4 regions of the Enterobacter quasiroggenkampii genome follow, and region 4 is predicted to be linked to each of the others. Evidence: predicted binding sites of a transcription regulator. Region 4 holds the regulator's gene; each other region holds the start of a gene.
The links. The regulator CRP, encoded in region 4, controls carbon source genes, mostly activating them, when cyclic AMP is high. The targets are predictions, from matches to a motif close to ATGTGANNNNNNTCACAT.
Positions count from the first base shown of each region.

Region 1: V1572_RS14200 (iron-containing alcohol dehydrogenase) is a predicted target of CRP. The motif match lies at 1,210-1,227, and genes of this name have one in related genera.
Region 2: ldtB (L,D-transpeptidase) is a predicted target of CRP. The motif match lies at 1,202-1,219, and genes of this name have one in related genera.
Region 3: hpt (hypoxanthine phosphoribosyltransferase) is a predicted target of CRP. The motif match lies at 1,225-1,242, and genes of this name have one in related genera.

Region 1 is NZ_CP143745.1:2,947,374-2,949,579, reverse strand. Features, by position in the region: gene dtnK (D-threonate kinase) at 1-1,153, opposite strand, end outside; gene V1572_RS14200 (iron-containing alcohol dehydrogenase) at 1,327-2,206, shown strand, end outside.
Region 2 is NZ_CP143745.1:2,027,317-2,029,522, reverse strand. Features, by position in the region: gene V1572_RS09685 (ABC-F family ATPase) at 1-1,096, opposite strand, end outside; gene ldtB (L,D-transpeptidase) at 1,319-2,206, shown strand, end outside.
Region 3 is NZ_CP143745.1:1,411,948-1,414,153, reverse strand. Features, by position in the region: gene can (carbonate dehydratase) at 1-472, shown strand, start outside; gene hpt (hypoxanthine phosphoribosyltransferase) at 560-1,096, opposite strand; gene V1572_RS06700 (glucose/quinate/shikimate family membrane-bound PQQ-dependent dehydrogenase) at 1,305-2,206, shown strand, end outside.
Region 4 is NZ_CP143745.1:189,833-192,038, reverse strand. Features, by position in the region: gene V1572_RS01055 (YccS/YhfK family putative transporter) at 1-972, opposite strand, end outside; gene crp (cAMP-activated global transcriptional regulator CRP) at 1,030-1,662, opposite strand; gene V1572_RS01045 (OsmC family protein) at 1,974-2,206, shown strand, end outside.

The sequences.
Region 1 (2,206 bases), 2.0 Mb from region 4:
CCCCTGCTTTGGTCATTACCGGCTGCTGCCAGCCACAACCCAGAAATTTTCCGACTGGCACGCACTGTGCGACGCACTCGGTAATCTCAAACCCCCGAGCGTCCAGTGCCCTCGCGACAGCCATCGCCACGTCGCCACCGGAGACGTACAGCGCGTCAGGCGTCTGCGCCGCCAGCACCTGTCGGGTCAGTTCGCCTAAAAACGTACAAATTTTTTCGCCCAGGCCTGCGCGGGTGACGCGATACTGCTGGCAGAGTTGCTCGACCTGATGCCGGGCCTCGTGACCCGCACAGGTATGCACAATGCAGTGATGGCCAGACTGAAGTACCTGCGCAATCTGTTCGAGATACCCGGACGTGTCTCCGCGCAGCGCGTCATTCACATCAATGAGTACCGACGAGACGTCCGCCTGGCTTACCGCCAGCGCAATCTGTCGTTGCGCGATCTCACTCATCGAGCCGACGACGGCCAGCAGTTGTTTACGCCGGACCGGGGCCAGATGACGGGCCAGCGCATCGCATAGTCCGGCAGAGCCCACCAGCAGCGGCGTCTGCGCGCAGGCCAACGCGGCATCGATAATGGCGTCCATCTCCTCATCGGTGTGCGCATCCACGATGAGCCATTCCGTTCCTCGGGCGAGTTCGGCTGTGAGTGTTTTCACGGTCACGCTTTTAGCGCTGACCCCGGTAAACAGGTCAGCAATAGCGGCAGACGGGACGGGCGTTTTGGGATCGCTGGCAAATTCGGTTTCATTCACCGGAACGCCGTTTACCAGACACCTGCCGTACCGCGTGATCCGCCCTGCTGACGGGTATGACGGCGCCACGATCACCTGCCGCCTGCCGCTTAATGCCTTAAGAACCTGAGATTCGGCTCCTGCGTTGCCGCGCAGCGTGGAATCCATCTTTTTAATGAGCCAGCGGGCATCCGCGATTTCAGCCCCGAGTGCGGCCACCCTTTCGGCCGCCTCCGATGCCTTCAGCGCCCGGGAGTCGGTGTTAACGATCAGCACCTCGCTCGCATGGGTAAACGGTGTATGAAACGCCACGCTGACTTTTTTGCCGCACAGCGCCAAGCTGACACCGGCATCATTTGCGCCGGTAAAGTCATCGGCGACGACCACGACCTCTCTGTTCACATTGCTCACTTTCATCCCCACTTCGGGTTAGCCTTTCCCGTTAATGATTATATTCAATCATGATTGATTATATGTGAGCAAGATCAAGTTAATCAGTTTGCGAATAAATTATAAATTTAACCACACGATGACCATGAAGCGTCTTGCTTGAGCGAAATCAATCATGGATACAGAGACAGGAGAAAAACGTGGTTACGATCAACAGCACCCTGATTAGCGGGGCGAATGCCATCGCCGCCATCAGGCCATTACTTACTGATAAAAAGCAGATCCTGCTGGTGACGGACGGCAATATTGCGCGTCTGGAGGCAGCAAAGCAGATCCGCGCGATCCTCGAAGAGGACCAGCGCGGCGTCACGATTATCGACAATGTCCCGCCTGAGCCCACCCATCACGACGTGAACCAGCTGCTCTCGATGTTAAAGGGAACGTTTGGGCTGGTCGTCGGGCTCGGCGGCGGTAGCGTACTGGATGTAGCCAAACTGCTTTCAGTGCTTTGTCACCCGCTTTCTCCGGGGCTGGACAACCTGCTCGCGGGCATAAAACCGGTGGCACGCATCGCGTCACTGCTGATCCCGGCCACTGCAGGAACCGGATCGGAAGCGACGCCGAATGCCATTCTGGCCATACCGGAGCAAAGCACGAAAGTGGGCATCATCTCCCCCGTCCTGCTGCCCGATTACGTCGCCCTGCTGCCGGAGCTGACGACCAGCATGCCCGCACACATTGCCTCATCCACCGGGATTGATGCCCTGTGCCATCTGATTGAGTGTTTCACCTCAACGGTCGCTAATCCGGTTAGCGATAACGCCGCGCTGATGGGCCTGTCTAAGCTGCTCAACAACATTGAAACGGCCTGCGCCGAACCGGGCAATCTGCTGGCGAAGCTGGAGATGCTGTGGGCGTCTTACTACGGCGGGGTCGCCATTGCACATGCTGGCACGCACCTGGTTCACGCCCTGTCCTACCCGCTCGGCGGCAAATATCACCTGCCTCACGGGGTGGCCAACGCGATTCTGCTGGCGCCCTGCATGCGCGTGGTTCGTCCCCACTGCGTGACGAAATTTG
Region 2 (2,206 bases), 1.8 Mb from region 4:
CCAGGGTTTTCAGCATGGTAGATTTACCCACGCCGTTGGCGCCCAGAATGGCAATCTTCTCGCCCACCTCCAGCAGCAGGTTGAAGTTTTTAAACAGCGGGCCTTCATCAAAGCCTTTGGTGAGGGCTTCCACTTCCAGCGCGTTACGGAACAGCTTCTTGTCCTGCTCGAAGCGGATGAACGGGTTCTGACGGCTGGAGGCTTTAACCTCTTCCAGCTTGATTTTATCAATCTGACGCGCACGCGAGGTTGCCTGACGCGATTTAGAAGCGTTAGCGCTGAAGCGGCTGACGAAGGACTGCAGGTCGGCAATCTGCGCTTTTTTCTTGGCGTTGTCCGCCAGCAGACGCTCGCGCGCCTGAGTGGCCGCCGTCATGTACTCGTCGTAGTTGCCCGGATAGACGCGCAGCTCGCCGTAGTCCAGATCCGCCATGTGCGTACAGACCATGTTCAGGAAGTGACGGTCGTGCGAAATGATGATCATGGTGCTGTCGCGATCGTTGAGCGTCTGCTCCAGCCAGCGGATGGTGTCGATGTCCAGGTTGTTCGTCGGTTCGTCGAGCAGCAGGATGTCCGGGTTAGAGAACAGCGCCTGAGCCAGCAGCACACGCAGCTTCCAGCCTGGCGCGACTTCGCTCATCGGGCCGTAATGCTGTTCAACCGGAATGCCGACGCCCAACAGCAGCTCGCCCGCGCGCGCTTCCGCAGAGTAACCGTCCATCTCGCCGTACTGCGTTTCCAGCTCGGCCACTTTATAGCCGTCTTCTTCGCTCATCTCGGCCAGCGCATAGATGCGATCGCGCTCCTGCTTCACTTCCCACAGCTCCGCGTGCCCCATGATCACGGTGTCGAGCACGGTGAACTCTTCGAAGGCGAACTGATCCTGACGCAGCTTACCGATGCGTTCGTTCGGATCGAGCGACACGTTGCCGAGGGTCGGCTCCAGATCGCCGCCGAGGATCTTCATAAAGGTGGATTTACCGCTACCGTTGGCACCAATCAGGCCGTAACGGTTGCCGCCGCCAAATTTGACGGAAATGTTTTCGAACAGCGGCTTACTGCCAAACTGCATAGTGACGTTGCTGGTAACTAACACGGGGAGATTCCTGCGAAAAGTGTGATAAACACGGCATTATGCCACAATTCCGAATTGAGATCCCGCGTTGCAACCATCCACTAAACTTTAACAAAATCGAAAAAAATGTGATTTCGTACACATCTGAATTCCCAGTGAGCGGGAATGCACATATAATGCGCTCCCATCACAGATTCAGACTTATCAACTCATCGCCAGAATGGCTTAGATACCTCGCACAACATGAACATGAAATTAACAGCGCTTTTTGCGGCGGCGTTAGCCGTAGTAGGTTTTTGTAAGACCGCGTCTGCGGTGACGTATCCCCTGCCGACCGACGGAAGCCGTCTGGTGGGTCAAAACCAGGTGGTGACGGTTCCTGAAGGTAACTCTCAGCCGCTGGAGTATTTCGCGGCGCAGTACCAGCTGGGTCTGTCTAACATGCTGGAAGCGAACCCGGGCGTTGACCCGTACCTGCCGAAAGCAGGTACCGTGCTGAATATCCCTCAGCAGCTGATCCTGCCGGATACCGTTCATGAAGGTATCGTAATTAACAGCGCCGAAATGCGTCTGTATTACTACCCGAAAGGCACCAACACCGTGATCGTGCTGCCAATCGGTATCGGCCAGCTGGGTAAAGACACCCCGCTGAACTGGACCACCAAAGTTGAACGTAAGAAAGCGGGCCCAACCTGGACGCCAACCGCCAAAATGCACGCGGAATACATCGCTGCGGGCGAACCGCTGCCAGCCGTTGTGCCAGCAGGCCCGGATAACCCGATGGGTCTGTATGCCCTGTACATTGGCCGTCTGTATGCGATTCACGGCACCAACGCCAACTTCGGTATCGGCCTGCGCGTGAGCCACGGTTGCGTGCGCCTGCGTAACGACGACATCAAGTTCCTATTCGAAAACGTGCCGGTCGGTACGCGCGTGCAGTTCATCAACGAACCGGTGAAAGCGACGTCTGAGCCAGACGGCAGCCGCTACATCGAAGTGCACAACCCGCTGTCCACCAGCGAAGACCAGATCAACAACAACGAAGTCGTTCCTGTTACGCTGAACAGCGCGGTACAGGCGGTAACGTCTCAGCCAGACGTTGAAACAGCGATTGTTGACCAGGCCGTGCAG
Region 3 (2,206 bases), 1.2 Mb from region 4:
CAACGTTGCCAACCTGGTGATTCACACCGATCTCAACTGTCTTTCTGTTGTTCAGTATGCCGTTGACGTTCTGCAAGTCGAGCACATCATCATTTGCGGCCACTACGGCTGCGGCGGCGTGCAGGCGGCGGTTGAAAACACGGAGCTGGGGCTCATTGATAACTGGCTGCTGCACATCCGCGATATCTGGTTCAAACATAGCTCACTGCTGGGCGAAATGCCGCAGGAGCGTCGCATGGATACCCTGTGTGAACTCAACGTGATGGAGCAGGTGTATAACCTGGGCCACTCAACGATCATGCAATCGGCGTGGAAACGCGGGCAGAAGGTCTCGATCCACGGCTGGGCGTACGGTATTCACGACGGTCTGCTGCGCAACCTGGAGGTGACCGCCACCAACCGCGAAACGCTGGAGCAGCGTTACCGTTCGGGAATTGCCAACCTTCAGCTTAAGCACGTAAACCATAAATAAAGCCGGGTAGCGGCTGCGCCTTACCCGGCCTACATGTGCCCATTCGTAGGCCCGGTAAGCGCAGCGCCACCGGGCAACAAACCGCAATTATTCGTCCAGCAATACCACTTTCCCAACATACGGCAGATGGCGATAACGCTGTGCGTAGTCAATGCCGTAACCGACGACGAATTCGTCAGGAATAGAGAAACCGACAAACTCTACCGGCACCTGCACTTCACGGCGGTCAGGTTTATCCAGCAGGGTGCAAATCGCCAGCGATTTTGGCTCACGCAGGCTCAGGATCTCGCGCACTTTTGACAGCGTGTTGCCGGAGTCGATGATGTCCTCAACGATCAACACATCTTTACCACGAATATCTTCATCCAGATCTTTCAGGATTTTCACATCACGGGTGGTGGACATGCCGCTGCCGTAGCTGGAGGCGGTCATAAAATCGACCTCATGGGGCACGTGCACTTCACGGCACAGGTCGGCCATGAACATGAAAGAGCCGCGCAACAGACCGACCAGCACCATTTCGCTGCCGCTGTCCTTGTAATGTTCGGTGATTTGACGACCCAGTTCGGCGATACGCGCTTTGATCTCGGCTTCCGGGATCATCACTTCAACAGTATGTTTCATATTACTAACCAAATGATTTTAATGAAAATCTCTCAATACGGATGAGTTAATATCCAGCACTGATACGCAAGCCAGCCATTATATCAGCAAATGGATAACCCTGGCGTATGAGTTATAAAAAGCAAATATTGTGATTCCGATCACACTTGTTAATACCTATAATTAGTTGCTAGCAAATTATTAACAAAAACTGACGAGTACACTTTCTATGGCTGAAACAAACTCTAAACAGCCGCGTCTACTGGTGACATTAACAGCGCTATTCGCCGCCTTCTGCGGCCTGTACCTGTTAATCGGTGGCGTCTGGCTGGTCGCGATCGGCGGCTCCTGGTACTACCCGATTGCGGGCCTGGTTATGCTTGGCGTAACCGTCCTGCTCTGGCGTAGAAAACAATCTGCACTGTGGCTGTATGCCGCACTCCTTCTTGCCACCATGATCTGGGGCGTCTGGGAAGTCGGCTTTGACTTCTGGGCGCTGACGCCGCGCAGTGACATCCTGGTCTTCTTCGGTATCTGGCTGATCCTGCCGTTCGTCTGGCGTCGCCTGATCGTGCCGTCCAGCGGTGCCGTTGCGGCGCTGGTGGTGGCGCTGCTGATCAGCGGCGGTATCCTGACATGGGCTGGCTTTAACGACCCGCAGGAGATCAACGGTACGCTGAACGCAGAATCCACGCCTGCGGCAGCGATCTCACAGGTCGCTGACGGCGACTGGCCTGCCTATGGTCGTAACCAGGAAGGCCAGCGTTACTCTCCGCTGAAGCAGATCAACGCGGACAACGTTAAGAACCTGAAAGAAGCCTGGGTATTCCGTACCGGCGACCTGAAGATGCCGAACGATCCGGGTGAACTGACCAACGAAGTGACGCCAATTAAAGTCGGCGATATGCTTTATCTGTGTACGGCGCACCAGCGTCTGTTCGCGCTCGACGCGGCCACCGGTAAAGAGAAATGGCACTTCGATCCGCAGCTGAACTCCAACCCGTCCTTCCAGCACGTGACCTGCCGTGGCGTCTCTTATCACGAAGCGCGCGCCGATAACGCGAGCCCGGAAGTGGTTGCCGACTGTCCGCGCCGCATTATGCTGCCGGTCAACGATGGTCGTCTGTTCGC
Region 4 (2,206 bases):
GATGCGGCTGAAGTGCCAGGCGGCAAACTGGCCGACCGGGTTATCCGGATGCTGACGGGCGATTTTCTCCAGCGCGCCGAGCTGTTTTTCCATGTTAAATCGCATGGGGTAGCGGTGGTAAAGAATATCGTCTGCCAGCACCCGCAGACGTGCCGAAACGGTCTGCGCGTTCCAGCGGATCACCGCTTCGGCGTGGCTGCGCTCGACCAGCTTTTGCACCTCCTGCGGATGGTGCAGGCTCACGGAGATATGCTCCTGCAGATCCAGCCCGACCTGGAAGGTGCGCAGCAGCCGTTTGTACTCGTGGTTCTTGTTGGCGGCGAGCATATGCAGCTGCTGATAGCACTGGCTTATCAGATCCACCACCTTCTGCTGGCGCGTCAGCAGCGGCGGTAAGGCTTTTTCCGGATCGGTATGCTGGGTCAGCAGGGTGTATTTGGCTTCGCAGTACTCTGCTAGCTGCACATAGAGCAGGCTCAGGGATTCGCGCAGCGGCTGTTCCCGCCACAGCCAGAACCAGAACCAGTTGAACAGCCCGTACCACAGTGTCCCCAGGGCGTAGATCAGCAGCGGCTCCCACACCGGCATATTCCCGGCGAGGCTTAGCGTAAAGATGGCCGCAATCAGCGAAGCGGGAAGCAGGCGAGCGTGCAGCGAACTGATTTCCGCCGTGACGCCGAGCGTCATCGCCAGCACGGTCAGGATCAGCGGCAGCGGGATATCACGAGCCAGTAACAGCTGTACGGCAAGGCTACAGCCGGCAAACAGGCAGCCACCAATAATCAGGCGTTTGAAAAAGCGCTTATGCGGCGTGTCCAGACCGGCGATGTTGCAGCAGGCGGGCACGAGGGAAAACAGCAGGCCTTGCTGAAGGTGTCCGAGGATCAGGCCTATGGCCACGGGTAGACACAACACCAGCGTTTGTCGCAGTGCGTAGTTAACTTCCGGGTGATAAATCAGCCTGCGCCACATGGGGAGTAGAGACAAAAACGGCGTGACACCTTGCGATGGCACGCCGTTTGAGCGGAATTAACGCGTTCCGTAGACCACGATGGTTTTACCGTGGGCGGAAATCAGGTTTTGATCTTCCAGCATTTTCAGGATACGGCCCACTGTTTCACGGGAGCAACCAACGATCTGACCAATTTCCTGACGGGTAATTTTAATTTGCATGCCGTCCGGGTGGGTCATGGCGTCCGGCTGTTTCGCCAGGTTCAGCAGAGTTTGTGCGATGCGGCCCGTCACGTCCAGGAAGGCGAGGTTGCCCACTTTCTCTGAGGTGACCTGCAGGCGGCGCGCCATCTGGGAAGAGAGACGCATCAGAATATCAGGGTTAACCTGAATCAGCTGACGGAACTTCTTGTAAGAAATTTCAGCCACTTCACATGCTGTCTTTGCACGAACCCAGGCGCTACGTTCCTGGCCCTCTTCAAACAGGCCCAGTTCACCGATGAAATCGCCCTGGTTCAGATAAGAAAGGATCATCTCTTTCCCTTCTTCATCTTTGATCAGCACTGCCACCGAGCCTTTAACGATGTAATACAACGTTTCCGCTTTTTCACCCTGGTGAATCAGCGTGCTCTTCGATGGGTACTTATGAATGTGGCAATGAGACAAGAACCATTCGAGAGTCGGGTCTGTTTGCGGTTTGCCAAGCACCATGCGCTGTTATCCTCTGTTATAAGCTGTCACCAGAGTCATCAGATGCATCCGGACTCTGGGGTTGCAATCGAATTCTTACCCATACCCTGGGAAGTCGGCTACCGTAACGTTTCGCAGCCAGTAAAGTTTGATGTCCTCTGCATACATGTGTAACGTCAATGTATTACTGTAGCATCCTGAGTGTTTTAGCATAGCTTTCGCCGCGTGTCTCCTGGTGTCTCGCTTCAGCATGATGCAGGTCGCCTTCCATTGCGAGAAATGTAACGCACGCGTAATCTGTCACCAAAAATGCAACGTTGGAGTTTAAGAATATGCAAGCGCGCGTGAAGTGGGTTGAAGGTTTAACGTTCCTGGGCGAATCCGCGTCAGGGCACCAGATTTTGATGGACGGTAACTCCGGCGATAAAGCGCCCAGCCCAATGGAAATGGTGCTGATGGCGGCAGGGGGATGCAGCGCCATTGACGTGGTGTCGATTCTGCAAAAAGGTCGTCATGACGTGACGGATTGTGAGGTGAAACTGACGTCAGAACGTCGCGAAGAGGC